3 regions of the Nocardioides sp. Leaf374 genome follow, and region 1 is predicted to be linked to each of the others. Evidence: predicted binding sites of a transcription regulator. Region 1 holds the regulator's gene; each other region holds the start of a gene.
What was found. The regulator LexA, encoded in region 1, represses DNA repair genes until DNA is damaged. The targets are predictions, from matches to a motif close to TCGAACANNTGTTCGA.

Region 1 (9,345 bases):
CACCAACCACTCGCTGCTGGCCATCGACGCCATCGAGGGCGTGCCGATGATCCCCGACTACGACGCGGTGGTCATCGACGAGGCCCACGAGCTCACCGCCCGGGTCACCCAGGCCGCCACCGACGAGCTGGCCGTCGGCGACGTCGAGCGCGCCGCGCGCCGCTCCCAGCGCTGGGTCGACGGCAGCGAGGCCGACGACCTCGCCGACGCCGCCGGCGCGCTGCGCGACGCCATGGACGCCGCCACCCCGGGGCGCTTCGAGCAGCTGCCGCAGCAGCTCGGCGACGCCCTCGAGCTGGTGCGCGACGCCGCGCGCACCTGCCTGTCGGCCTACCCCCGCGAGCAGAAGGAGGCCGGCGAGGGCGGCGACGCCGGGCGCGCGCAGGCCCGCGGCTCGGTGCAGGAGGTCTTCACCACCGCCGAGCGGATGGCGGGTCTCTCCGAGCACGACGTGCTCTGGCTCAACGAGGGCGGCCAGGCCGGGGCCTCGCGCATCCCCCCGCGGCTCCACGTCGCGCCGCTGCAGGTGTGGGGCCCGATGCGCGACAAGCTGCTCTCGGAGAAGACAGTGGTCTTCACCAGCGCCACCCTCATGCTCGGCGGCGACTTCGCCAACGTCGCGACCGGCGTGGGCCTCAAGCCCTCCGAGCGCGTCGACGTCGGCAGCGACGTCACCGGCTCGGGGGCGCTGCCCTGGCGCGGGATCGACGTCGGCAGCCCCTTCGACTACGGCCAGCAGGCGATCCTCTACGTCGCCCGCCACCTGCCGCCCCCGGGGCGCGACGGGCTCGCTAAGGCCCAGCTCGACGAGATCGTCGACCTCGTCGACGCCGCCGACGGCCGCACCCTCGGGCTCTTCTCCAGCCGCCGGGCCGCCGAGGCCGCGGCCGAGGCGGTGCGCGAGCGGCTGCCGCACCTGACCACGCTGGCGCAGGGCGACGCTCAGCTGCCCGAGCTGGCCAAGCAGTTCGTCTCCGACCCCCACACCTGCCTCTTCGGCACGCTCACGCTGTGGCAGGGCCTCGACGTGCCCGGCGAGACCTGCCAGCTCGTGCTCATCGACCGGATCCCCTTCCCGCGGCCCGACGACCCGCTGATGAGCGCCCGGCAGCGCGCCGCCGACAAGGCCGGCGGCAACGGCTTCATGCAGGTCGCCGCCACCCACGCCGCCCTGCTCATGGCCCAGGGCGCCGGCCGGCTGATCCGCACCACCAGCGACCGCGGCGTCGTGGCCGTGCTCGACCCCCGGCTGGCCACCGCCCGCTACGGCGGCTTCCTCAAGGCCAGCCTGCCGCCGATGTGGACCACGACCGACCCGGCCGTGGTCCGCAAGGCCCTCGCGCGCCTCGCCGCCGGCTGAGGGCTCAGACCCGGGCGCGACCCTCGTAGAGCGCCGCGCCCGACGGCAGTCCGAAGAACGACGCCACGGTGGGGGCCACGTCGAGGGTGCGGGCGTGGGCCGAGGACGTCTTCCCCCGCGGCACCCGCGGGTGGCCGCCGGCGAGGAAGAACGGGATGGCCCGGGTGGCCGGGTGCCCGTGGTTGCCGGGGATCGGGTTCGAGGTCAGCGGGTCGGGGTCGCTGAAGCGCCACCCCGCCCGGCAGAAGACCACGACGTCGCCGGCCTCGGGGCCCAGGCGCAGCCACCCGGCGCGGCGGTCCCACGCCTTCAGCACGCCCTCGGCCTCCTCCGCGATCGCGCGGATGCGGCGTACGGCCTCGGCGCGCCGGCTCGACGGACCGGTCCAGTAGACGAGGTCGGCGCCGCCGTTGTCGGCGATGACGACGTTGCCGGCGAGGAGGGGGTCGGCCTCGAGCGGGGCCTGCAGCGAGACGACCTGGGTGGGCAGCGACCAGTCCATCGAGTGGTCGGCGAGCACGACGAGCATCGAGTGCTCCCAGCGGCCCGAGCTCTTGAGCTCCTCGACGAACCGACCGACCAGGGCGTCGGTGGCCGCCAGTGCGGTGCGGCGCGCGAGCTGGAGGGTCGTGCCGGTGAGGTCGGAGTGGCCGAAGCGGTCGATGTCGCCGAGGTTGACGAAGACCAGGTGCGGGTCGAACTCCTCCAGCATCGCGAGCGTGGCCTGCATGGTGAAGACGTCGGGGGCGTAGCCGGCCACCGGGATGATCGGCATCGGCTCCCAGCGGTGGGTGGCGCGCTCGCCGAAGACGCCGTAGAGGTACTCCTTCGACAGCACCGTGCCCGTGCGCAGGCCGCGGCGGTTGAGCCGCTCGATCACCGTCGGCACCTTGATGTCGCTGGCGCGGTCCATGTCGCGGATCGCGCCGAGCTCGCGGTCGAGGATCGCGTTGGCCGGCACGCCGGTGCGGTCGGGGCGCTGGCCGGTCATCATCATCACGTGGTTGGGGATGGTCTCCATGACCGGCATGGAGGAGGCGCGCGGGAAGCGCAGTCCGCCGCCGCGCAGGGCGTGGAGGTTCGGGGTCAGGCCGCTGTCGATCTCCTCGGGCCGGCAGCCGTCGACGACGAGCACGTAGGCCCGCCTGCGGGTGTCGGCCCCGCCGGCGGCCCGGGCGGCCTGCGTGCCGGCGAGGGTGGAGAAGAGCAGTCCGGCGGCGCCGGCCGTGATCGCCGTACGCCGACCGGTGCGCAGCTCGCCGAGGCCGCGGGCGAAGGGGCGCTCCTCGCGGCTGTCGTGGTGGCCGGCGTGGGGGGTGGGCGTGCACATCAGGCGTCACCCCCGACGGGGGCGTCGACCTGCTCGATCCGGCTGGTGCCGGCGGCGGTGGCGAAGGAGACCGACCACGTGATCGCGGTGTCGCGGTCGTCGCGGGCCCCGATGACGTACCAGTCCATCTGGGCGCGGGCGGGGGTGACGTCGAGGACCGAGAAGCCGTGGTCGTCGAAGTCGAGGTACTTGATGTGGCGGTTGTTGGCCAGGATGACCTGCTCGACCAGGGTGGAGGTGGTGTCCGGCGGGGTGCCGGTGATGTCCTTGAGGTTGTTGGAGGTCACCGAGGTGCACACGAACTCCACGCCCAGGGAGTCGCCGACCACCGGGTAGGTGGAGGTGTCGAGCGGCAGCTCGCAGGCCCAGGCGGAGTGGATGTCGCCGGTGAGGAACACGGTGTCCTTCACCTGGTGGTCGTCGAGGTGGGTCAGCACCTCGCGGCGGTCGGCGGTGTAGCCGTCCCACTGGTCGACGTTGTAGGGCGCACCGTCGCCGGGCAGCAGCCCCGTCACGTCGTTGACCGGCTGGACCAGCGCGTCGGGCAGGTCGGCGAAGGTGACCGGCGCGATCATCACGGGGTTGCCCACCACCTTCCACTGCGGCTGGTGGTCGCGGCTGAGGGAGTCCTTGAGCCAGGCCATCTGGCGCGCGCCGGTGAGGGTGCGGTCGGGGTCGCTCACGGCCGGGTCGACGGCCGGGGTGGCCACCTGCTGGTCGCGGTAGGTGCGCAGGTCGAGCATGCTGATCTCCAGCAGCGTGCCGAAGCGCAGCCGCCGGAAGAGCCGGGCGCCGTCGCCCAGCGCGGCCGTGCCGTCCATGCGCACGGGCATCCACTCGTCGTAGGCGCGGTGGGCGCGGGCGCGCCGGCGCCGGTAGTCGCCCTCACCGCCCTCGCCGGTGCCGGGGGTGTGGTTCTCCGCCCCGCCCCGCCACTGGTCGTTGGTGACCTCGTGGTCGTCCCAGGTGACGATCCAGGCGTAGCGGGCGTGGGCGTCCTGGAGGTCGGGGTCCTGCTTGTACTGCGCGTGGCGCTGGCGGTAGTCGGCCAGCGAGACCATCTCGTGGTCGGGCACGTGGCGGCGCACGTCGACGTTGTCGGCGCCCATGCCGTACTCGCCGGGACCGTACTCGTAGAGGTAGTCGCCGAGGTGGACGATCGCGTGCAGGTCCTCGCGCGCGGCGAGCCCGCGGTAGGCGGAGAAGAACCCGGCCTGGAGGTTGGCGCACGACACCACGCCGAAGCGGAGGTGGTCGGGGGAGGCCTGGGGCGCGGGGGCGGTGCGGGTGCGACCGGTGCGACTGGCCTGGCCGTCGAGGCGGAAGCGGTAGTAGTACTCGGTCGACGGGCGCAGGCCGGTGGCGTCGACCTTGACGGTGTGGTCGCGGCTGGGCCCGGTGCGCACGCGACCGCGGCGCACCACGCGGCGGAAGCGGGGGTCGGTGGCGACCTCCCAGACCACCTCGACGGAGGGTCCCCGGCCCGATCCGGGGGTGCTGCCCGGGGTCGGGGTGACCCGGGTCCACAGCACCACGGCGTCGGGCAGCGGGTCGCCGGAGGCCACCCCGTGGCGGAAGACGCGGGCGCGGCGGGCCGCGGGCCGCGAGGGGGCCGCGGTGGCGCGGTCGGCGCCGACGCGCAGGCCGAGGGCGCCGACGCCGACCGCACCCCCGGCCAGGACCGTACGCCGGCGCGGGGCCGGAGCGGTCGCGGTCGGGCCGGCCGGGCCGGTCGGGCCGGTGTCGCGGGAGGGCTGCGGGGCGGTGTCGCTCGTGGTCACGACGCGTTCAACGACGCGGCGGCGGCGCCGTGACGGCCTTGCCGCGACCCGCACCGATCGTTCACCTGCCGGGCGCGGTCCCGTCACCCGGCAGGGACGACCCGCCCGGTGAGGGTGGAGCGGAGGCCGTCGTCGACCGGGCGACCACCGCAGGGCCACGTGCTCGTCCCGCCGTTGCTGCAGTTGCGGTAGCGGGTGCTGGCGTTGACCAGCGTGACCTCGACGTAGGAGGTGCGGGCCGAGGAGAAGCCGACCCGGGTGGCGGCGTCACCGGCGCGGTCCAGCCGCAGGACCCGGGTCGAGGGCGTGCCGGAGGTGGGCACGACGGTGACGACCGCCGCGGAGCCCCGCGTCGGGGACGGCAGGTCGAGGGACAGCCGCAGCCGCCAGCCGCCCCCGAGGCCGGCACCCGGGGTGAAGCGCTGGCTGGCGCTGCTGAGGTGGTCGAGGTAGACCTGCTGGGCGCCCACGGAGCGCTTCGAGCCCGTCAGGGTCGTGCGCTTCCACAGGGGGGCCTTGGGGTAGGACTGCGCCCTGCCCTCGGCGTAGGCGCGGCCGGGGCGCAGGTTGGCGTCGGCGAAGCGGGCGAAGGACTCGCTCAGGGACACGTCGTGCTGGCGGCGCAGCACCTGCTCGACGGCCTGGGTGGAGTACTCGTCACGGTCGCCGGCGGCGGCGCCGGCGCGCTCCCAGATCTTGCGCACCAGCACGGGCAGTCCGCCGACCGCGGCGGGGTGGCGCTCGGTGAGGTGGCGGAAGAAGATCCAGTCGCCGTAGACCGCGAGGTCCTCGTCGCGGTCCATCGACTGCCGCGGGTGGGAGAGCGGGCTGTCGGCGAGGTACTGCACGTTGTCGTTCACCGAGTCGAAGAGCTCGTCCTCGGCCCAGGTGGCGGTGGCCTCGATGAGCCAGCCGTCCTCGCCGGCGTCGTAGGCGTACTGGACGGCGTGGAAGTACTCGTGCGCCGCGGTCACCTGGAGGTTCTCGGTCGGCAGGTTCGTGGGGAACTGCCCGGTGCGGTAGTCGTTGTCGAGCACGCAGTAGGCGGGCACGGCGCGCGCGTCGTCGGGCACGTCGTCGTCGGAGGTGCAGTAGCCGTAGAAGCTCATGCTGCCGACGTCGCCGAGGTAGACGTCGGTGCGGGCGTCGCCGCCCTTGGCGCCGTCGGGCAGCGGCGTGCGGTAGCCCGCGCCGGCGTAGGTGTCGTGCACGTCCTGCAGCGTCGAGAGCGCGAAGTCGACGTAGTCGGGGACCCCGTTGCTCGCGCCGCCGTCACCGTCGCCGTCGTCCTTGGCGGAGACGTTGTTGCCCCTGCTCTGGTCGGTGCCGTCCGTGACGTAGTGCACGCAGAGGTCGTCGGTGCAGATGCGCTGCACGGCGTCGCCCTCGTAGTCGAGGTAGCCGTCACCGCGCCTGTCGGTCGGCCGGGCGAGGTAGGCCGCGGCCTCCGCGCGGTCGGCGGGGGAGAGGGCGTCCATGCTCAGCGCGAGGTCGCGCAGCGCCCCCGTGAGGTCGGCCTCGCCGGCCTGCGTGAGGGTCTGCTGGGCCTCCGCGGGGCTGGTCGCCGGGTCGACCAGCGTCTCGACCACTGCGAGGGCCGCGAGGGCGTGCTCGTCCGGCGTCTCGGTCCCGTCCACACCGGGCAGCCCAGGGAGCCCGGGGACCTCGGGCAGGTCGACCTGGGGGGCGGCCACGGCCGTGCCGGGCAGGGCCGAGACCGTCAGGGTCGAGACGGACAGGGCGCCCGCGAGGAGCAGGGCGGACAGGGGACGAAGGCGCACGTCGGGCACTCCAGTGGGTCGAGGGTTCCGGCTCTCGCTCCAGGCTCTCACGGGTCGCCGACACGCACGCCGGCCCGTCCTCCGCGGGGAGGACGGGCCGGCCCCGGGGTGTCCCGGGTGGGTGCGGCGGCGGGCTAGACGCTGCGCAGGACCGCGGTGACGACGCCCAGGATCGTGGCGTGGGTGCCGTCGATCGGGTCGTAGGCCTCGTTGTGCGGCAGCAGCCAGACCTGGCCGTTCTTGCGCTGCAGGGTCTTCACCGTCGCCTCGCCGTCGATGAGGGCGGCGACGATGGTGCCGTTGTCGGCGGTCTGCTCCTTGCGGATGACGACGTAGTCGCCGCTGCAGATCGCCGCGTCGATCATCGAGTCGCCCACGACCTCGAGCAGGAAGAGCTGCCCCTCGCCGACGAGCTGCTTGGGCAGGGGGAAGACGTCCTGCACCTGCTCCTCGGCCAGGATCGGGCCGCCGGCCGCGATCCGGCCGACGACCGGGACGTAGGTGGCGGCCGGCACGGAGTCGCCGACACCGGTCTCGTCGTAACCGCTCTCCTCGGCCGCCGAGATCGACCGGCGGGCGGCCATCACCTCGGGCAGGAAGACCTCCAGCGCCCGGGGCCGGTTGGGGTCGCGCTTGAGGAAGCCCTTCTCCTCGAGCACCTTGAGCTGGTGGGCGACGCTCGAGGTGCTGGTGAGGCCGACAGCGTTGCCGATCTCGCGCATGCTCGGCGGGTAGCCGCGCTTCTCGATCGCGTCGCGGATGGTGGCCAGCACCCGCAGCTGCCGCGGGGTGAGGCCGGTGGCGTCGGGTGCACCGTCGGGCAGCTCGGTCACCGTGCCGTCCGCCGTGCCGTCGGTCGGGCCCTCCGTGGGACCGCCCCCGGTCCGCCCCCGGGTGTCCTTGGTCGCCATCGTCTGCCTCTCCGCTGGTCGGTGCCACCGATCGGTGTCGCTGGTCGCCCGGTCGGGCGACGTGCTCACCATGCCAGGAGGCTCCGAGGGTTTCAAACACCTGTTCGAACGGCGTGTCGGACCGTTCGCGACGCCCAAGGCCCGCGGGTCCGGGCCTCCCTGCCGGACGGGCGGTCGAACAGATGTTCGTCCGACCCCTTGTGCTGTTCGAACGCGTGATCTAACGTCGTACACATGTTCGATCGAACGTGTGGTCGATCCGGTGCTCGACGGCGGTCCTCCAGGACTGTCGGTGGTCACCACTAGACATCACTTCGTCCACCTCGAGCTCCACCCCACGGCTGACCGCCCCCTTCCCCAGGAGGTCCCCATGAGCACCACGATCCAGCACCCCGCCGCATCCCGTGTCGCCACGCACCACGTGCGGCTGACCCGGCGTGGGCGACTCGTGGTGTTCACGCTCTCGCTCCTGGCCATCCTCGCCGTCGGCGTGTGGTTGGCCGCCGGGTCGGTGGCCACCTCCCAGGCGCAGCCCACCGAGGTGATCGTGGTCGGCACCGGCGAGACGCTGTGGGACATCGCGGCCGACGTCGCCGACGACGGTGACGTGCGCTCGACGATCGTCGAGATCCAGCAGCTCAACGACCTCGACGGCGGCATGGTCGCCGCGGGCCAGCGTCTGCGCATCCCGCTGGCGTGACCTCGGGCGCCGTCGTCGGCGCCCCCATCGACATCACCGGTCGCTTCGACCCCGGCCGGTGAGCAGCGGGGAAGGTGCAGGAGGGCGGGCCCCACCGGGCCCGCCCTCCTCTGCCGTCCAGGGGTGCTGCCAGCCGGTCAGCGCGCCGCGCGGCGTCCGCCGGGCGGGCGCGGCGCGGTCGGCTCGAGGTCCTCGCCGTCGCCGTCCGGGGCGGCGCCGGTCGGTGTGCTGGTGATGCCGAGCTCGCGGAGCAGGCGTGCCACCAGCAGGAGGCCGACGAAGAGACACGCCACGGCCCCGACCGAGGCCAGGGCGAGGAACGCCCAGGAGCCGGAGTCGCCGTCGCGGGCAGTGGTGCCGAAGTCGATCGCGGCGTAGACGAGGTAGCCCCAGGCCACGACGGCCGCCGTCACGGCCAGGGCCAGCGCCAGCAGGCGCGGGCGCAGCTGGCGGGGCGGCCGGGTGCCCTTGCGCGAGCCTGCTCGCTTGCCCGCTGTCGCCACGGGCTCATTCTGTCCGATCGTCCGTGAGTTCGCAGCGCGACACCACCATCGCGTCGCGCCCGTCGACCCGGTGCCCTGACCCGGTGGCTGGACCCGGTGGCTGGCACGGTGGGGGCATGGAGGTCCTCCCCGACATCGTGGCCGCGGAGCCGGCGATCGTGTTCTGCGGCCTGGCCGGCGCCGACTCGACCCGCACCCGGGAGCACTACTACGACTCGCCCGGCAACTCCTTCTGGGAGTCGGTGCACCTGTCCGGTCTCTCGCCGCGTCGGTTGCGGCCGGAGGAGGACCGTGAGGTGGCCGCCCTCGGTCTCGGCCTCACCGACCTGGTCGGCCACTGGGACCCGCGGTGGGTCGAGGTCGACGAGCTCGTCGCCAAGGTGGGGCGCTGGCGGCCCGACTGGCTGGCCTTCACCAGCAAGGGTGTCGCCCACGAGGCCGCGCGTGCGCTGGGTCGACGCGCGCACCCCCGTCTCGGCGCCCACGACTGGTACGTCGGGACCGCGCAGGTCTTCGTGCTGCCCGGGACGAGCGGGGCCAACCATCGTCGGGACTACGACGGTCGGCCCACGCGCGTCGCGTGGTGGCGCGAGCTGGCCCAGCTGGCCGGTCGCGCCTGAGTCCTCAGTTGACGGTGAGCACCATCCGGAAGCGCGCGTCGCCGGCCATCATCCGGGCGTAGGCCTCGTTGGCCTGCTCCAGCGGCATGGTCTCGATCTGCGCCTCGACGCCGGTGAGGGCGCTGAAGTTCAGGGTGTCCTCGCTGTCGGCCGCGGTGCCCGAGGCGTGACCGGCCACGGAGCCGTTGATCGGGATGAGGGCGGCGGCCGGCACGGGGATGGGCTGCTCGGCCGCGCCGACCACGACCAGCTCGCCGTCGACGCCCAGGCCGGGGATGGTGGAGGCGACGGCCTCGCCGTTGGTGACAGTGGAGAGCACGACGCGGGCGCCGCCGAGCTTGGCCAGCTCCTCGCCGGGG
Region 2 (9,345 bases), on a different contig from region 1:
ACCCGCGACGCCAAGCAGATCCGCACCGAGGGCCAGCGCGAGGCCGAGGACATGCGCATGGTGCAGCTCAAGGAGCTCGACGAGCACCGCGCCCGCACGCTCGCCGACGCCGAGCAGGAGCGCGAGCTGGCCCGCAGCGAGGCCGCCGACCTGATGGCCTCGGCCAAGCGGGAGTCCGACCAGCTGCGCCTGGCCGCCAAGCAGGAGACGACCGAGATGCGCACGGGCGCCCAGCGCGAGGTGGAGCAGGCGCGTGCCGCCGCCGACCGCGAGGTCACCGAGGCACGCCGCACCCTCGCGGTGGAGAAGGAGCGGCTGGCCCGCGAGGCCACCGACCACCACAGCAGCGCGATGGCCGAGACCCGCAAGCTGGTCGAGGAGGCCGAGCAGCGCGCCGCCGCGGCCGAGGCCCGGGCGCAGGAGGCCGCCACCCAGGCCGCTACCCAGCGCCAGCAGGCGAAGTCGGAGGCCGACGCCGTGGTCACCCGCGCGCGCCGCGAGGCGGAGCAGGTCGTGGCCTCGGCCCAGACCCAGGCCGACTCCATCACCTCCTCGGCCACCGCCGAGGTCGAGCGCGAGCTGGCCATGCTGCGCACCGAGGTCGCCCGGCTGGCCAAGCGCCGCGACGGCATCACCGCCCAGCTGGCGAGCCTGCGCGACGTCGTCGCCGGCTTCGGTCAGGACGACGAGGACGAGTGAGCGACCAGCCCGACCCGCCGGCGCCCGGCGCGGACCCGACGACGGCCGGGCCGGTCGTCGACCCGGCCGCCGCGGCGCCGGCACCCGAGGTGCTGCCGGTCACCGGCGTGCCGCAGAAGGGCAAGCGGCAGGGGCTCGTCGGCGGGCCCGAGCACCTCGGCACCCCCGGGGCGCCGCTGGACCGCACGGCGCCGTACCTGATCGGGTTCCTGGGCGGGTTGGGCTTCGTCACGGCCTACTGGCTCGGCACGACGCTGCTGGCCATCGGCTCCACGCTGCTGCTGGTGGTGGTCGCGCTGTTCATCGCCGCCGGCCTCAACCCGGCGGTGGAGTTCTTCGAGCACCGCGGGCTGCGCCGCTCGTGGGCGGTGCTGGTGGTGACCCTGGTCTTCCTCGGTGCCATCGCCCTCTTCGTGGTGGCGATCGTGCCGGTCATCACCGACCAGGTCGCCTCGCTGACCGCCAACGCCCCGGTGTGGTTCGACCAGCTGCTGCAGAACCCCAAGATCCAGAAGCTCGACGAGGAGTACCAGATCGTCGAGAAGGCCCAGGACTACGTCGCCGGCGGTGACTTCGTCACGGGCCTGTTCGGCGGTGTGCTCGGCTTCGGGATCGCCCTGCTGGGCGCCCTCTTCAACCTCTTCATCGTGCTGGTGCTGACGCTCTACTTCCTCTCCGCGCTGGAGACCACCAAGGGCGCGCTCTACAAGCTGGCCCCCGCCTCGCGTCGCGACCGGGTCACCCGCCTCGGGGACCGGATCGTGGCCAGCATCGGGGGCTACGTGTCGGGCGCCTTCCTCGTCGCCCTCTGCGCGGGCCTCACGTCGCTGGTCTTCCTCTTCGCCGTCGGCCTCGGCGAGTACGCCGTGGCGCTGGCCTTCGTCGTGGCCCTGCTCGACGTCATCCCGATGATCGGCGCGACGATCGGCGCCACGATCGTCACCGCCATCGCCTTCGCCACCGACGTGCGCACCGGCCTGATCTGCGTGGTCTTCTACGTCGTCTACCAGCAGCTCGAGAACTACGTGATCTACCCCCGGGTCATGGCCTCCTCCGTCGACGTCCCGGGTGCCGTCACCGTGATCGCCGCCCTGGTGGGCGCCGCGCTGCTCGGCGTGGTGGGCGCGCTCCTGGCCATCCCCACCGCGGCCGCGGTGCTGATGCTGACCCGCGAGGTCTTCGTACGACGCCAGGACGCCCGCTAGACCCACCTGTCCCCGGGCCGCACCCCGCTCAGCCGGCGCGGACCAGCGTGGTCCAGCCGTGGGGGTTGGTCCAGGCGTAGGTGCCGTCGGGATGCCGGTGGTAGCTCCAGGGTGGGCTGCCCTCGGAGCCGGTGGTCTTGAGCCGGTGGTGGTGGCGGCACAGCGGCGCCAGGTTGGAGGGGTGGGTCTGGCCGGGCTTCCCGCCATGGTCGGGGTCTCGGTAGGGCTGGATGTGGTCGAGGTCGCAGCGTCGTGACGGCACGCTGCAGCCGGGGAACACGCAGCGTGGGTCGCGCAGGGTGACGTGTTCGCGCATCCACGGTGGTGGGTCGTGCCGGTCCACGGCGCCGGCGGTGGTGGGGTTGAGGTCGATGACGGGTCTCACGTAGACCTTGGTGCCGTGGAGCCAGCGGCGCAGGGTGGTGGTGGAGACGACCCCGAGACCTTCGACGACCGCGGTGCCCGGTGGTGGGCCGGTGCGGTCGATCTGGGAGAGGTGGCTGGTCTCGTGGTGGCGGTGGACCGGGGTGGGGCGTAGGTCGGGTCCGGTGGTGCGGTAGGGGTCGCTCGCGGGCTGCTCCCCGGGGGTGGGGTGGCTTCGAGACGCTCGCTGCGCTCGCTCCTCAGCCACCGGGGTCGTGGTCTGTCCGGCGGGCGTGGTCTCGGGGTCGTTGCCCGCGGCGGGGCTTCGAGACGCTCGCTGCGCTCGCTCCTCAGCCACCGGGGTCGTGGTCTGCCTGGCGGGCGTGGTCTCGGGGGCGTTGCTGGCGGAGGCCTGGCTTCGAGACGCTCGCTGCACTCGCTCCTCAGCCATCGGGGTCGCCGCGGGGCCTGCGGGCACTGCTGCAGGGGGCTCGGAGTCGCCCTCGGAACCCGGGGCGGGCAGGTCCCACGGGTCGGGCCGGGGCTCCTCGGCCGGGGCCTCGGCGGGCGGCGGGGGCTCCTCCAGCGCGGGTCCTTCGCCGCTCATGCGGGCCGTGTCGAGGGCGGCGAGGGTCTCGGCGCGCTCGAGGTCCTCGGGGCGCAGGTGGACGTAGACCACCCGCTCCTTCGCAGTCGTGGGCTCCACCGAGTCCAGTGCCGTCAGTCCTTGGGCGCGGTCGGTGATGACCCCGATCGCACGGGCCTTGCGGACCTCCAACGACTCGACCACGGCTCCGGTCGAGGTCTGGTGGCGGCCGAGCTCGGCGGCGGTGGCGCAGATCAGGTCGTGGAACCGGGTGAGGTCCTGGGTGTCACCGAGCACCTCGAGCCACGAGGTGCCCGACGCGGAGCCGCGGTCGACGTCGTGGGTCACCCTCACGTTCCACCCACCGCGTGCCTTCTCCTCCAGCGCGGCCTGGGCGTGGGGGTCGTGCCTGGCGGCGGCCTCGGCGACGAACAGCTCGATGCGCCGCGCGCCCAGGCTCTGTGCGCGGGAGCCGAGGGCGGCGACCTTGCGGTCGACGTACGCAGCCCCGGTGTCGTTCAACACCTGGGTCTGGGAGGCGATCCGCCGCGCGCGCCAGCCGGGGAGGGTGAGGTCCTCCACCATCGCCCAGATGCGCGGGAGACGGTGGACCAGCTCCATGACCTCGGCGAGGTTGCAGCCGGCGTTGACCGGGGAGATGTCCAGGGCCAGGGCGAGGGGTTCGGCGGCGAACTCGTCGAGGCCGTGGCGGATCATCCCGGGCACCGACCAGGCGTAGGCCTGGTCGGGGTTCAGTGCTCCCCAGCGGGCCATGACGCGCAGGGTGCGACGCTCGGCGGCGCGTACGGAGCGGGCGGTGTCGTCGGCGTACTCCAGGACGTCGTCGGCGTCGAGGGACTCGATGTCGACCACGGTGCCGGTGGTGTCGAGGTCGAGGAGCATGCACCCAGTTTATTCGAACACGTATTCGATGACTAGGTCTGCCGGTGGATCTGTGGAGAGGGTTGCGCTGTCGCGTGAGGGTGGTTTCGAGACGGTCGCTGGCGCTCCCTCCTCAACCACCGTGCGAGGCGTGGTTTCGAGACGGTCGCTGGCGCTCCCTCCTCAACCACCGGGCGGGGCCGTGGTTTGAAGACGGTCGCTGGCGCTCCCTCCTCGACCACCGCGGTCCTGGCGGCCGGCCCTCGACCACCGCGGGCGAGCGGCGGGTCAGACCCTCCCGGCGGGCAGGACGGCGTCAGGCCGCTCGAACCACACGGTCGCACCTCCTCCGGGAGTGCCCCAGAGACCGGTCGCGTCGCCGTGCGCTTCCACGACGCGCCGGTCGGTGGCCAGACCCACCCCGGTGCCGGCCACCGCGGTGTGCACGCGCTCGAGCGGCTTGAAGACGCGGTCGCGGTCGGCCTCGGCGACGCCCAGGCAGTGGTCGACCACCACGAGCCGCACCGAGCCGGGGGTCACCTCAGGCCGGCGTCGGCTCGACCCGGACGACGCCCCGCTCGCCGAGCTTCACCGCCACCACGCCGGCCAGGATGAGCAGGCCGCCGGCCAGCTGCACCGGGCGCGGCAGCTCGTCGAGGAGCAGCCACGCGAAGCCGACGCCGGCGAGCACCTCGAGGAGGGCGACGAAGGAGGCCAGCCGCGAGCCCAGGCGACGCCCGGCCGCGATACCGGTGGTGTAGGCCACGGCCGCCGTCACCAGCCCGAGCAGCAGCAGCGGCAGCCACCAGTCGACGGTCGTGCCGCCGTAGGTGACCGGACGCGTCGACCCGGCCATGGGCAGCACGCCGACCAGGCCCAGCAGGCCCAGGACCGCCGCCCCGACGACCAGGCCGCCGGCGGCCAGGGTCAGCGGAGGCAGCCCGTTGCCCTCGTCGGCGGAGATCACGAAGTACGACGCGGCCCCCACCATCGCCCCCAGCGACCACAGCACGCCCACCACGCTGAGGTCGGCACCGGAGAGCAGGTCGAGCACCAGCACGAGACCGGCGGCGGCCAGCGCCGCGCCCAGCAGGGTGACGGGTCCGGGTCGCTGGCCGTGGCGCAGCCAGAGCCACACCACCACGGCCGCGGGCGCGGTGTACTCGATGAGCAGCGCCGGCCCGACCTGCATGTGCTGCACCGCGGAGAAGTAGCAGAACTGCGCACCGGCGACGGCGAGCACGCCGTAGGTCACCACGAGGGCGGCGTTGCGGCGCAGCAGCGACCACCGCCCGCGCAGCGAGGCCAGCCCGAAGGGCAGCACGACGAGGGCGGCCAGCCCCACCCTGACCAGCACGCTCGAGCCCGGCGTCCACCCGGCGTCGAGCAGCCCACGGGCCAGGGCGCCGGAGGCACCGAAGGCGGTCGCCGAGACGACGGCGAGCACGAGCCCCGACACCAGGCGGGAGCCACCGGCGGGACCGCCGGCCGACCGGGTGGCGTCATGGGTCATCGTCGTCATGATCCATGACGCTACGGGCCGTCGGGTAACCTGTCAACGTGGTTTTCGCCCATGACACCGAGATGTCGCTCCAGTCCGCCGTGGTGCTCGCCAACTCCGCCGAGCCCCCCGACACGCTGGAGAGCGTCGCCGACCTCGACCGGTTCCTCGCCGACTTCGAGTACTCCGGGCGCCACGACCGCACGCGCGCCGAGCTCGACGCCGTGCGCGCGCTGCGGCCGGTGCTGCGCGAGCTGCTGACCGCCGAGCGCGACCACGCCGTCGAGCTGGTCAACGCGATGCTGAGCGAGGCCCGAGCGCTGCCCCAGCTGGTGCGCCACGAGCCCTACGACTGGCACGTGCACGCCGTGCTGCCCGACGCGCCGCTCGTCACCCGGATCACCGTCGAGACCGCGATGGCCATGATCGACGTGATCCGCACCGACGAGATGTCACGGCTGGGCGTCTGCGCCGACGAGGACTGCGACGGTGTCGTGCTCGACCTCTCCCGCAACCGCTCGCGCCGCTTCTGCTCGACCACCTGCGGCAACCGCAACGCCGTCGCGGCCTACCGCGCCCGCCAGAGCGACGGCTGAGCCACCGGCTGGGCGACCGGCTGGGCGACCGGCTGGGCAGGGGGACTCGGCGGGAGGCCGGTCAGCACCACCGCGGGTCGTAGGCCGGCCGCAGCGGGCGGTCGCGGCGCACCACCGGCAGCGCGTCCCCGAAGCCGGCGCAGGTCGCCTCGAAGTCCCGGTCGCGGTACTCCACGACCACGACCTGGTCGCCGAAGACCTCGGTGTAGGCGTCGCACTCGTCGTAGCGTCCGCACTCCTCGGCCACCGCGAGGTCGAAGCCGATGCGGGTGCCGTCGTAGCCGGCGAGGTTCTTCTGGGCCACGGCCAGGCCGGACTCGTGGCCGCGCTCGACGAACAGCGACGCGAGCGCGAGGTTCTGTGCCCGCCTCAGCAGGCCGTCGCTGCGCAGGAAGGAGTCGAGGTTGTCGAGCTCGACGGCCTCGAAGCCGTCGCGGGCGCAGCCGTCGATCCAGCGCCCCACGATGCGGGCCACGCGCTCGCGCTTGGAGGCGGTGCGCAGGTCGAGCAGCCACTCCCCCCAGGCCGAGTCCACGACCGGTCGGCCCCGGTCGTCCTTGAGCACCAGCGACCAGCGCTCGCGCCAGAAGCGCCGCGCGTCGGGCTGGGTCTGGAAGCCGTTGACGTAGCAGACGTCGTAGACCCCTGCCGGCTCCTCGGTGCGGTCGCGCACGACGATCCCCACGTGGTCGGGCACCTCGTCGACCCCGCCGAGCTGGTAGTCGACGTCGGTCGCCGCCGGGAGCGCCGGAGGCGCCGACGGCTCCTCGACGGCGCGCTCCCCCGCCGTCGGTGCGCCGGTGCTCGCACCCGAGGCGCCGCCCGGGGCGGCAGCGAGCAGGGGCCCGACGGTGAGACCGAGGAGCAGCACGAGGAGCAGCACGAGGAGCGGGGACGTCGTGCGCGGACTCCGGGCGGTGGGTCGGTGCGACATGGGCGGCAACCTAGCAGCGGGCGGCGCTGCCTCCCGCCGCCCGTCGGCGTGCCTCAGGTCCCCGCCCCGACGGCCGATGGGGAGGACGAGGCGGGCGCGAGGCCCGCCCGTCCGAGGGGGGACGGACCCGAACGATGCGCATTCTGGTGGTGGACGACGATCCGGACCTGTCGACGCTGATGGAGATCTTCCTCGGCCGCGCCGGGCACGACGTGGAGCTGGCGCCCGACGGTCGCTGCGGCCTGCGGCGGCTGCTCGCGGGCGGCTTCGACGCGGTGGTGCTGGACTGGATGATGCCGACCCTCGACGGCCTGGGGCTGACACGGGCGGTGCGCAGCGACCCGGCGCTGCGGGGCCTGCCGCTGCTCATGGTCACCGCGCGCCGCGACCACGCCGCGGCCTACGCCGCCGGCGTCGACGAGGTGCTCGACAAGCCCTTCAGCGGGGCCGGCCTGGTGTCGGCGGTCGAGACGCTGGGGCGGCGTACGCCGGCCCGGGCGGGCTCGGCCTCGTGAGGAGCCCGGTCGTCGGCCCCGAGGTCCTGGCCCCGGCGGCGACCTCCGGCGGCGACGCCGCGGCCGACCACGACGCCCGCGCCTCCCACACCGCGCTGCGCGCCCTCGCCCGGGCCGAGCAGCGGTGGCGGATGACGATGGACAGCTCCCCGCTCGGCATGGCCCTGCTCTCGGTGGAGGGCCGCTTCCTGCGCGTCAACCGCGCCCTGTGCGCCCTGCTCGGTCGCGACGCGGAGTCGCTGCGCGCGCTGGCCTCGAGCGACGTGGTCCACCCCGACGACGCGGCCGTGGCGGCCGTCGAGTCGGCGCGCTGCCTCACCGGCGAGCAGGAGTCCTCCCGACTGCTGCAGCGCTGGCGACACGCCGCGGGTCACCACGTCTGGGTGGAGGTCACCGCCGCGGTCGTGCGCGAGGACGACGGCACCCCCATCCACGTCGTCGCCCACGTCGAGGACGTGAGCGCCCAGATGCAGGACCGGGCCCGCCTCGAGCACCTGCTCGGCGAGCTGGCCACCCGCACCACCGAGCTCGAGCGCTCCAACCAGGACCTGGAGCAGGTGGCCGCGGTGGCCTCGCACGACCTGCGCGGGCCGCTGACCGTGCTCACCGGCTGGCTGGAGATCCTCGACCACGAGTACGCCGGAGCCCTCGGCCCCCGCGGGCGCGAGCTGCTGCGACGCGCCGACCAGGCGTCGGGGCGCATGATGGACCTGCTCGACGCCCTGCTGCGCCACGCCCGCGTCGGCGGCCACGTGGTCGAGCGGCAGCTCGTGGCCCTCGACGACGTGCTCGACCAGGTCGTCGTCGACCTCGGCGACACGGCCGCGCGCGGCCTCGTGCGGCGCGACCTCGCGGCCCCGACGGTGCGGGCCGATCCCGCGCTGCTGCGCCAGCTGCTGCAGAACCTGCTCGGCAACGCCGTGAAGTTCCGCTCCCCCGACCGCGCACCGCGGGTGGTCGTGACCTCGGCGGTGACCCCGCAGGGCCACGAGCTGGCGGTGGTCGACAACGGCCGGGGCATCGCGGCCTCCCAGCGGGCGCGCGTGCTCGACATGTTCGGCCGCGACGACAGCGACCCCGACCACGGTCACGGCATCGGGCTGGCCACCTGCGCGCGGATCGCGTCGCTGCACGGCGGACGTCTCCTCGTCGAGGACACCCCGGGCGGGGGCACCACCGTGCGGATGACCCTGCCGTCCTGACCGGGCTAGAAGTCGAAGCTGTCGAACATGTCGCCGAGGCCCTCGCCGACGCCGCCGACGGCCTCGCCCAGGCCCTCGCCGATCTCACCGATGGCGTCGAAGCCTCCGAAGGCACCGAACATCAGCCCCATGAACATGAAGTCCATGGTGGTGAACGACCCGAAGTAGCCGCGGGCGTAGGGCTGGTAGGCCGGGCCGCCCTGCCAGTAGGGCACCCGCTGCGAGCCGACCATCACCTTGCGGATGTCGGGGTCGGCGCCGGCGCGCACCCGCTCGGCGTCGAGGGCGCAGGCCGGCACGTCGCGCTGGGCTCCCCCGGTCGGCGTCCAGGGCACGTCGGTCACCGAGAGGCCGTGGCGGGGGTCGAAGAAGCAGGGCGGACGGCGCGTGGGCAGCGCCTCGCCGGCCACGCGGGCCTGGACGCAGGCGATCGCGTAGCGACCGTCCTCGAGGATCTCGGTGACGTGGCGCACGTCGTCGGGCCGCTCCATCGCGTCGGCGGCGGCCTTGGCCGACTCGTAGGCGTCGAGCGCGCGCTGGTAGTCGGCGTTGGCGCCGGCGTCGAGGGGCTGGCCGGCCAGCTCAAGGTCGAGCTCCTGGAGCTCGACCCCGAGCGCGGTCACGTCCTCGGCCGCCAGCTTGCGCACCGGCGCGAGCTCGGCCTCCTTGGCCGCGAGCACCTTGCGCTGGTGGCCCCGGCCGGCCAGCGCGGCGACGGCGATGGCACCGAGGACCAGGGCGAGGACGAGGAGGTACTCCATGTCCCCACTGTACGGAGCCCCCGAGGGACCGCCAGCCCCTCGCCCGCTGCCCTGCGGCTGTGCCTGTGCCTCAGCGGGCGGAGTAGTCGCGGAACCCCCGC
Region 3 (9,345 bases), on a different contig from region 1:
TTCTCCTTCCGCTCCACCCACTACGCCGTGGCGTGGGTCGCGATCGGCTCGCTGGTCGTGCACGTCGCGGTCAAGCTGCCGGTCATCCGTGCCGCGCTGGGCGCCGACGTCGACGACACCACCCTCGACCGGTCCCGCACCGACCGGCCCCGCACCGACGGGCCGGGGACCGACCGACCGACCGACCGGCCGACCGAGCGCGGCGGCGGGCTCTCCCGGCGCGGCCTGCTGCGCACGACCTGGGCGGCGGCCGGCCTGGCCGTGCTCGCCACCGCGGGCAGCACGGTGCCGCTGCTGCGCACGGTCTCCGTGCTCGCCGTGCGCACCGGTGACGGCCCGCAGGGGCTGCCGGTCAACCGCTCCGCCGCGGCCGCGCAGGTCACCACCGACGACGTCGGCGACTCCTTCCGCCTCACGGTGGCCCACGGCTCGCGCACCGTCGAGCTCGCCCGCGAGGACCTGCTGGCGATGACCCAGCACACCGTCGACCTCCCGATCGCCTGCGTCGAGGGCTGGTCGGCCGACGCCACCTGGACCGGGGTGCGGGTCGCCGACCTGCTCGCCCTGGTCGAGGCCCCCGCCGACAGCGACCTGCGGGTGACCTCGCTGCAGCGGGCCGGCGCCTTCGGCACCACCGCGCTCCAGGCCTCCTTCGCCGAGGACGACCGCACGCTGCTGGCCCTGCAGGTCAACGGCGAGACGCTGAGCCTCGACCACGGCTTCCCCTGCCGGATCATCGCCCCCAACCGCCCCGGGGTGCTCCAGACCAAGTGGGTCACGTCGCTGGAGGTGCTCGCGTGAGCGCCCCGACCGGGGGAGCACCGACCCCGCTCGGCCTGCGCCTGGCGCTCGGCGCCGTCGGCGTGGCCCTGGGTCTGTACGGCGCGTGGCTGCTGTGGTCGCGCGCCGAGCCCGCCCAGGTGCTCGACGCGCTGCTGTGGGCCGTCTCCGGCGTGGTCCTCCACGACGCCGTGCTGGCCCCGCTCGTCCTCGTGCTCGTCGCCGTGGGCGTGCGCGTCGTGCCACGCCCCTTCCGCGCCCCCACCACGGTGGGTCTCGTCCTGCTGGGCAGCCTGACCCTGCTCGCCGTGCCCGTGCTGGGCCGCTTCGGCGAGCGCGCCGACAACCCCACGCTGCTCGACCGCGACTACACCGCCGGCTGGCTCGCCGTGGCCGGGCTCGTGCTGCTCGGGGTCGTCGTGGCCGGCCTGCTGCGGCGCCGCGCGCAGCGCGCCGCCGGCCCGGTCACGGCCGACCCGTCCCGCCCGTCCGACCCGCCCGACCGCCCCGGCCCCACCGGTCGCTGAGCGTGGCCCTCGTGCTCGTCGTCGACGACGACCTCACCGTCCGCGAGGTCGTCGTGTCCTACCTGCGCGCCCACGGCCACGAGGTCGTCGAGGCCGGCGACGGCGAGGCGGCGCTGGAGCTGATGGGCTCCCGCCCGGCCGACCTCGTGGTGCTCGACCTGATGCTGCCCGGGATCGACGGGCTCGAGGTGTGCCGTCGGCTGCGGCGCAGCGGTGACGTGCCGGTGGTGATGCTCACCGCCCTCGGCGAGGAGGGCGACCGTGTCGCCGGCCTCGAGCACGGCGCCGACGACTACGTCAGCAAGCCCTTCAGCCCGCGCGAGCTGGCCCTGCGGGTCGACTCGGTGCTCCGGCGTACGTCGGAGCCGGCCGAGGTCGTCGGTCCGCGGGTCGTGGTCGACGGCGACCTCGAGGTCGACGCCGCACGTCACACGGTCACCCGGGCGGGCCGCGAGCTGGCCCTGACCGCCCGGGAGTTCGACCTGCTGTGGTGGTTCCTCAGCCACCCCGGCGTCGCGGTCAACCGCGACGACCTGCTGCAGGAGGTGTGGGGCTGGTCGGTCGGCGACCGCTCCACCGTGACCGTGCACGTGCGCCGCCTGCGCGAGAAGGTCGAGCAGGACCCCACCCACCCGCGGCGGCTGCTGACGGTGTGGGGCGTGGGCTACCGGTGGGAGGCTTCGTGAACGGCGAGCAGGCGCAGGTCGTCCTCGTGGCGGCGGTCGCGGCCGTCGTCGTGGGCGTCGTCGGGCTGCTGCTGGCCTGGCTCGTGCGCCGGCTGTCGATCCGCTGGCAGCTCGGCCTCGCCGCGGTCGTGCCGGTGGCCGCGGTGCTCGCCGGGGTGCTCGCGGCCTCCCAGCGCATGTTCATCAGCGACGACGACGTCGAGGTCGTGACGCTCGTGGCCGGCGCCGCCACGGTGGTCGCGCTGGCGGTCGCGCTCGCCCTCTCGCGGGCGATCACCCGCTGGTCGCTGTCGCTGCGCGAGGAGGTGCGGCGGGTGGGCTCCGGCTCGCCGTACGTCGGCGGGGCCCGCGGGCCCTCGGAGTTCCGCGCGCTGTCCGAGGAGCTCGCCACCGCGCACGCCCGGCTCGAGGAGGCCCGTGGGCGCGAGGCGCGCCTGGAGGACTCGCGCCGCGAGCTGGTCTCCTGGGTCTCCCACGACCTGCGCACCCCGTTGGCCGGCATGCGGGCGATGACCGAGGCGCTCGAGGACGGCATGACCCCCGACCCCGAGCGCTACCACCGCCAGATCCGGGTCGAGGTCGACCGCATGGTCCGCATGGTCGACGACCTCTTCGAGCTCTCCCGCATCCACGCCGGCGTGCTGCGGCTGGCCCCCGAGGCCGTGGTGCTGGGCGACGTCGTCAGCGACGCGATCGCCGCCGCCGACCCGGTGGCGCGGGCCCGTGGCGTCAGGCTCGGGGGAGCGGTGCCCGGCGGTCTCGAGCTCGTCGCCGACCCCTCGGGGCTCTCGCGCGTGGTCTCCAACCTGGTGATGAACGCCGTGCGCCACACCCCGCCCGGGGGCACGGTGCACGTCGAGGGCACGGGCCACACCGCCGGGGTGCGCGCCGCCGCGGGGGACGGCGCGGGGGGCGGTGCGGGGGGCGGTGCGGGGGGCGACTGCGTGGAGCTCGTCGTGACCGACGGCTGCGGCGGCATCGGGGCCGTCGACCTCGCCCGGGTCTTCGACGTGGCCTGGCAGGCCGAGCCCTCGCGCACCCCTGACGACGTCACCGGTCGTGGGGCCGGGCTGGGCCTGGCCATCGTCAAGGGCATCGTGGAGGCCCACCGCGGCACCGTGCACGCCGAGGACGTCACCGAGCAGGGAGTCGACCAGGGGGGCCGGCCGACCGGCTGCCGCTTCCGGGTCGTGCTGCCCGTCGACGGCCCCGGGCCGCCCGACGCGGTGCTCCCGGCCCCCGCCCCGCTCTCCTGACCGTCCGTCCCACGAGCGCGGCGTCGGCCGGGCGCCGCCGCGGCGCGGCGTGTCGACTGGGGTCGAACACGTGTTCGGGCTACCGTGCAGGGGACGGCGCGCAGATCGGCGTTCTCCACAGTCCCGGGTCACCGTTCCCCGACTGTCGGCGGGCTCCTCTAGCGTTCCCGGCACAGACGTTGCACGACACCACAGACCACACCGTGGAGGGCCGAGCGCCCTCCGCCCCAGGACGGAGACATCATGGCTGGAGACCGCGACAAGGCCCTCGACGTAGCGCTCGCCTCGATCGAGAAGCAGTTCGGCAAGGGCTCGGTGATGCGCCTCGGCGACGAGACCCGCGCGCCCCTCGAGGTGATCCCCACCGGGTCGATCGCCCTCGACGTCGCCCTCGGCCTCGGCGGCCTGCCGCGCGGTCGCGTGGTGGAGATCTACGGCCCGGAGTCCTCCGGAAAGACGACGGTCGCCCTCCACGCGGTGGCCAGCGCCCAGCGCAACGGCGGCATCGTCGCCTTCATCGACGCCGAGCACGCCCTCGACCCCGACTACGCCAAGGCCCTCGGCGTCGACACCGACGCCCTGCTGGTCTCCCAACCCGACTCCGGTGAGCAGGCCCTCGAGATCGCCGACATGCTGATCCGCTCGGGCGCGCTCGACCTGATCGTCATCGACTCCGTGGCCGCGCTCGTGCCCCGCGCCGAGATCGAGGGCGAGATGGGCGACAGCCACGTCGGCCTCCAGGCCCGCCTGATGAGCCAGGCGCTGCGCAAGATGACCGGTGCGCTCAACAACTCCAAGACCACCGCGATCTTCATCAACCAGCTGCGCGAGAAGATCGGCGTCATGTTCGGCTCGCCGGAGACCACGACCGGTGGTCGCGCGCTGAAGTTCTACTCCTCGGTGCGCCTCGACGTGCGCCGCATCGAGACGCTGAAGGACGGCACCGACATGGTCGGCAACCGCACCCGCGTCAAGGTCGTCAAGAACAAGGTCGCCCCGCCCTTCAAGCAGGCCGAGTTCGACATCATGTACGGCAAGGGCATCAGCCGCGAGGGTGGCCTGATCGACGTCGGCGTCGAGGCGGGCCTGGTCCGCAAGGCCGGCGCCTGGTACACCTACGACGGCGACCAGCTGGGCCAGGGCAAGGAGAACGCCCGCACCTTCCTGCGCGACAACCCCGACCTGGCCAACGAGCTGGAGAAGAAGATCCTCGAGAAGCTCGGGGTCGGCCCCACCGTCGACGCCGAGGTCTCGCTGCCCGGTGACCCGGTCGGCGTCGACGACTTCTGATCGTGACCCGGTCGCAGCGACCGGTCGACCGCGACGTCGACCCCCGGCCCGCCCCGTCGTGGGCCGGGGTCGACGCGACCGAGTCCGACCTCGGTGAGCCGGCGGTCTCCCCGTCCTGGCGTGGCGACGTCTCGGCGGGCGTCGACGCCTGGACCCAGCGCGCCGAGCGGACCGCGCGGTCCGGTGGGCCCGACGACGCGGCCGGGGCCGACGGGGCCTCGCGTCCGTTCGGGGAGGCGAGGTCCTCGGGTCGCAGGGGCTCCCGGGCCCGCGGCGGGTCCGAGGGCCGGCGGCAGGGTCGCAGCCGCTCGTCGGCGGGTCAGCCGCCCCCCGACCGCGCCGCGCTGGGGCCGGAGGCCGACCCGGAGTCGGTGGCCCGCACGATCCTGCTCGACCAGCTCACGGGCCGTGCCCGCAGCCGCAAGGAGCTCGGCGACAAGCTCGCGCAGCGCGAGGTGCCCGACGAGATCGCCACGGCGCTCCTCGACCGCTTCGAGGAGGTCGGCCTCATCGACGACGAGGCCTTCGCGCGGCTCTGGGTCTCCTCCCGCGGCGCCGGCGGGGGTGGCAGCAAGTCCCTGGCACGCCGCGCGCTGAGCCAGGAGCTGCGACGCAAGGGCGTCGACGACGAGGTCGCCCGCACGGTCCTCGACGAGATCGACCCCGACGACGAGGAGCAGGCCGCGCGAGAGCTGGTGCGCAAGAAGCTGCGCTCGCTCTCGCGCGTCGACGACGTCACCGCGACCCGCCGTCTCGTCGGCATGCTGGCGCGGAAGGGCTACGGCTCGGGCCTGGCCTTCTCCGTGGTCAAGCAGGAGCTCGCCGCCTCCGGTCGCGACGAGCCCGACCCCCTCGAGTGACGCGACGGTGGTTGAGGAGCGAGCGCCAGCGAGCGTCTCGCCACCACCTACTCGCCGCACCGTGGTCGAGGAACGCGTGCCGCCCGCCGTCGCCACGCCCCCCGCTCGACGCTGCGGCCGGCCTCCCGCCACAATGACCGGGTGGCCGACGAGCGCGAGATCCTGACCTACGACCTCTTCGGCACCGCGGTGCGCGACCTGGCCCAGCAGGTGGTCGACGACGGCTACGAGCCCGACCTCGTGCTGGCCATCGCCCGGGGCGGTCTGGGCCTGGCCATGGGGTTGGGCTACGCCCTCGACGTCAAGAACCTCTCGGCGGTCAACGTCGAGTTCTACACCGGCGTCGACCAGCGCCTCGACGTGCCGATCATGCTGCCCCCCACGCCTGCGGCCGTCGACCTGTCGGGCCTCAAGGTGCTCATCGCCGACGACGTCGCCGACAGCGGACGGACCCTGGAGTCGGTGCTGGCCTTCTGCGCCGACCACGTGGCCGAGGCCCGCTCGGCGGTGGTCTACGAGAAGCCGCAGAGCGTGGTGAAGCCCGACTACGCCTGGCGCCGCACGACGCGCTGGATCAACTTCCCGTGGTCCACGCAGCCGCCGCTGGTGACCCGCTCCACCGTGGTCGACGCGTGAGCGCCTCGCTGCTGCGGCTGCCGACGGGCCCGGTGGACCTGCGCAGCCTGCCCACCGACGCCACGCCCGACTTCGCGCACGGCAAGACCGCCGGCAAGGTCGCGCTGGCCGAGCTCGGCCCGCGGCTGGGCGAGCTGCAGGAGCGGCTCTTCTCCGAGCACACCACGGAGCACCCCCGCAGCGTCCTGCTGGTGCTGCAGGGCATGGACACCTCGGGCAAGGGCGGGGTCCTGCGGCACACCCTGGGGCTCGTCGACCCCCAGGGGCTGCGGATCACGTCCTTCAAGGCCCCCACGGCGCAGGAGCGGGAGCACGACTTCCTGTGGCGCATCCGTCGCGCGCTGCCCGGCCCGGGGCTGATCGGCGTTTTCGACCGCTCCCACTACGAGGACGTCCTCGCCGCACGGGTCAGGGGCCTGGCCCCCCTCGAGGAGGTCGAGCGTCGCTACGCCGCCATCAACGACTTCGAGGCCGAGCTGCTGGCCGCTGGCACGACCGTGGTCAAGTGCATGCTCCACATCAGCGCCGACACCCAGCGCGAGCGGCTGCTGGAGCGCCTCGACCGACCCGACAAGCACTGGAAGTTCACCCCCGGGGACATCGACGACCGACAGCTCTGGCCGGCCTACCGCGCTGCCTACGAGACGGCCCTGGAGCGCACCAACACCGAGGTCGCCCCGTGGCACGTCGTGCCCAGCGACCGCAAGTGGTATCGCAACCTCGCGGTCGGGCGCCTGCTCCTCGACGCCCTGGAGGGCCTCGCGCCCACCTGGCCCCCGGCGCGCTACGACGTCGCGGAGCAGCGACGGCGCCTGCTGCACGAGGCCGACCCGGATCCCGACCCCGGCCCGGAGGGGAGCGCGGCGTGAGCCCCGACCACCCGTCCGGTGCCGCCGACCGCGCCGTAGACGACGGCCCGCTGCCCACCGTGGCCGTCACGCGCTATGTCACCCCGCTGCGCGAGGGCGGCAGCCTGCCGGGGATCGTGGAGGCCGACGACCTGGGCACCTACGTGTGCAAGTTCCGCGGCGCGGGCCAGGGCGTGCGCGTCCTGGTCGCCGAGGTCGTGGTCGCCGAGCTGGCCCGTCTGGTCGGGCTGCGCACCCCGCGGCTGGTCGCCCTCGAGCTCGACGCGGAGATCGCGCGCTACGAGGCCGACGAGGAGGTCCAGGACCTGCTGGTCGCGTCGGTGGGGCTCAACCTGGGCGTCGACTTCCTGCCCGGCTCCTTCGGCTACGACGGCGAGCGGGCGGCCACGACGCCGGGCGGCGGCACCGCGGCGGTGGCCGAGGAGGCCGCCCGCGTGCTGTGGCTCGACGCGTTCTGCGCCAACGTCGACCGCAGCTGGCGCAACCCCAACCTCCTGGTCTGGCACGACGACCTCTGGGTCATCGACCACGGCGCCTCGCTGTACTTCCATCACGCCTGGAGCGGCGGCGTCACCGACCCGGCCCGCTTCGCCGCCCAGCACTGGGACGTCTCCGACCACGTGCTCGGCGCCCACGTCGGCGGCCTCGACGCCGTCGACGCGGCGATCAGCGAGGTGCTGACGCCCGAGGTCCTGCCCGGCGTGCTCGAGCGCGTGCCCGACGCCTGGCTCCAGCCCGTGCCCGGCGCCGAGACACCCGCGGCGCTGCGCGCGGCGTACGTCGCCTTCCTCACCGCCCGGCTCGGCACCCGCCAGTGGCTGCCGGGGGCCGACGCGTGAGCGGCGTGCCGGCCAATTCCGCCGGCGCCCCGACGCGCCCGCTGATGGCCTACCAGTACGTCGTGCTGCGCTGCGTGCCGCGCGCCGACCGCGAGGAGTTCCTCAACGTGGGCGTGGTGCTCTACTGCCAGGCCGGCGACTTCCTGGGCACGGCGTGGCACTGCGACCGCGAGCGCCTGACCGCCTTCAGCGCCGGGCTCGACGTCGACCAGGTCTGCGCCTCGCTGCGCTTCGCCGAGGCCGTCAGCGCCGGCGACGAGCGCGGGGGTGCGGCCTCGCGACACCCGGTGGGACAGCGCTTCGGGTTCCTCAAGGCACCCAAGAGTACGGTGGTGCAGCCCGGTCCGGTGCACGGCGGACTGACCGCCGACCCCGCTGCCGAGCTGCGGCGCCTGCTCGCCTGCCTGGTGACCTGAGCCCCGGTGTGCTGAGCCCCGGTGTGCTGAGCCCCGGTGTGCTGAGCGCCCCGGGGCGCCGAGGCCCGGGCGCCACCACGGTGACGGCCCGGGATCAGACCGGGACGAGCTCGACGGCGCCGACGGCGTAGCGGGCCAGCACCGTGCGGGCGACCTCGGGGTGCGCGCCCAGCGGCTCGGAGACCGCCACCGCGCCGGCCTCGAGGGCCAGCTCGGCGGAGCGGTCGGTGGCGCAGCCGGGGGAGAGGAAGAGCGAGGCCACCGCGATGTGGCGACGGCCCTCGCCGCGGAAGGCGCGCACGGCCTCGCCGGTGGCCGGCGGGGAGACCGAGGCGAAGGCCGCGGTGACGGGCAGGCGGTGGTGGGCCCCCCACAGCCGGGCGAGGCGGGCGACGGCCTGGTTGGCCAGCGGGTCGGTGGAGCCCGACGCGGCCAGCACGAGGGCGTCGAGCTCACGCACCCGCGACTGGCGCAGCGCCTCGCGCAGCCGCACGTCGAGCACCTCGAGGAAGCACGGCTCCAGACCCAGGATGGCCGTCGAGCGGATCTGCAGCCCCGGGTGCCGCGCGGCGGCCGCGGCCACGGCGGAGGGCACGTCGGCGGCGAGGAGCTGGCCCTCGGTCAGCAGCAGCGGCACGACCACGATCTCCTCGTGCCCGGCCTTGACGAGCCGGTCGACGACGGTCTGGAACGCGGGCCGGGCCGACTCGAGGAACGCGCGCTCGACCTTGAGGTCGGGGCGCATCGCGCGCACCTCGTCGACCAGTGCGGTGATGGTCGCGGAGGAGCGCGCGTCGCGGGTGCCGTGGGCCAGGGCGATCAGTGCCGGAGCTGCCATCGGAGGTGGCCTCCCTTGTCGTGGTGATCTCGGTGGGGCGGGGGTCCCGGGCCCAGCGGCGCTGCTGGTGGGTGTGGTGCTGATGTCGTGCGGTGGGTGTGGAGCGGTCCTCGGGTGGTGCGGGTGGGGCCGGGGGCGGAGGTCACATGTGGATGCCGCACTCGGTCTTGTTGGTGCCGGCCCAGCGGCCGCTGCGGGCGTCCTCGCCGGGGGCGACGCGACGGGTGCAGGGGGCGCAGCCGATCGAGGGGTAGCCGTCGTAGACGAGCGGGTTCACGAGGATCCCGTTGTCGGCGATGTAGGTCTCGACCTGCTCGTCGCTCCAGCGGGCGATGGGGGAGACCTTGA

Region 2: a site for LexA is predicted at 3,770-3,785, ahead of LPA27_RS14845 (HNH endonuclease signature motif containing protein). Genes of this name have one in related genera too.
Region 3: a site for LexA is predicted at 3,312-3,327, ahead of recA (recombinase RecA). Genes of this name have one in related genera too.

The regions. Positions count from the first base shown of each region.
Region 1 is NZ_CAKASO010000001.1:134,275-143,619, reverse strand. It holds gene LPA27_RS00735 (ATP-dependent DNA helicase) at 1-1,360, shown strand, start outside; gene LPA27_RS00730 (alkaline phosphatase family protein) at 1,365-2,690, opposite strand; gene LPA27_RS00725 (alkaline phosphatase D family protein) at 2,690-4,471, opposite strand; gene LPA27_RS00720 (MXAN_6640 family putative metalloprotease) at 4,555-6,252, opposite strand; gene lexA (transcriptional repressor LexA) at 6,387-7,163, opposite strand; gene LPA27_RS00710 (LysM peptidoglycan-binding domain-containing protein) at 7,534-7,863, shown strand; gene LPA27_RS00705 (hypothetical protein) at 8,001-8,366, opposite strand; gene LPA27_RS00700 (mismatch-specific DNA-glycosylase) at 8,483-8,986, shown strand; gene LPA27_RS00695 (alcohol dehydrogenase catalytic domain-containing protein) at 8,991-9,345, opposite strand, start outside.
Region 2 is NZ_CAKASO010000035.1:35,996-45,340, reverse strand. It holds gene LPA27_RS14855 (hypothetical protein) at 1-699, shown strand, start outside; gene LPA27_RS14850 (AI-2E family transporter) at 696-1,904, shown strand; gene LPA27_RS14845 (HNH endonuclease signature motif containing protein) at 1,933-3,756, opposite strand; gene LPA27_RS14840 (ATP-binding protein) at 4,024-4,275, opposite strand; gene LPA27_RS14835 (EamA family transporter) at 4,277-5,257, opposite strand; gene LPA27_RS14830 (CGNR zinc finger domain-containing protein) at 5,296-5,832, shown strand; gene LPA27_RS14825 (endo alpha-1,4 polygalactosaminidase) at 5,894-6,766, opposite strand; gene LPA27_RS14820 (response regulator transcription factor) at 6,916-7,281, shown strand; gene LPA27_RS14815 (sensor histidine kinase) at 7,278-8,483, shown strand; gene LPA27_RS14810 (hypothetical protein) at 8,489-9,244, opposite strand; gene LPA27_RS14805 (3-hydroxyacyl-CoA dehydrogenase family protein) at 9,315-9,345, opposite strand, start outside.
Region 3 is NZ_CAKASO010000011.1:53,181-62,525, forward strand. It holds gene LPA27_RS07490 (molybdopterin-dependent oxidoreductase) at 1-801, shown strand, start outside; gene LPA27_RS07495 (hypothetical protein) at 798-1,307, shown strand; gene LPA27_RS07500 (response regulator transcription factor) at 1,310-1,993, shown strand; gene LPA27_RS07505 (sensor histidine kinase) at 1,990-3,249, shown strand; gene recA (recombinase RecA) at 3,493-4,539, shown strand; gene LPA27_RS07515 (regulatory protein RecX) at 4,542-5,399, shown strand; gene LPA27_RS07520 (phosphoribosyltransferase) at 5,541-6,035, shown strand; gene LPA27_RS07525 (PPK2 family polyphosphate kinase) at 6,032-6,904, shown strand; gene LPA27_RS07530 (HipA family kinase) at 6,901-7,743, shown strand; gene LPA27_RS07535 (DUF3037 domain-containing protein) at 7,749-8,159, shown strand; gene LPA27_RS07540 (sirohydrochlorin chelatase) at 8,254-8,997, opposite strand; gene LPA27_RS07545 (phosphoadenylyl-sulfate reductase) at 9,140-9,345, opposite strand, start outside.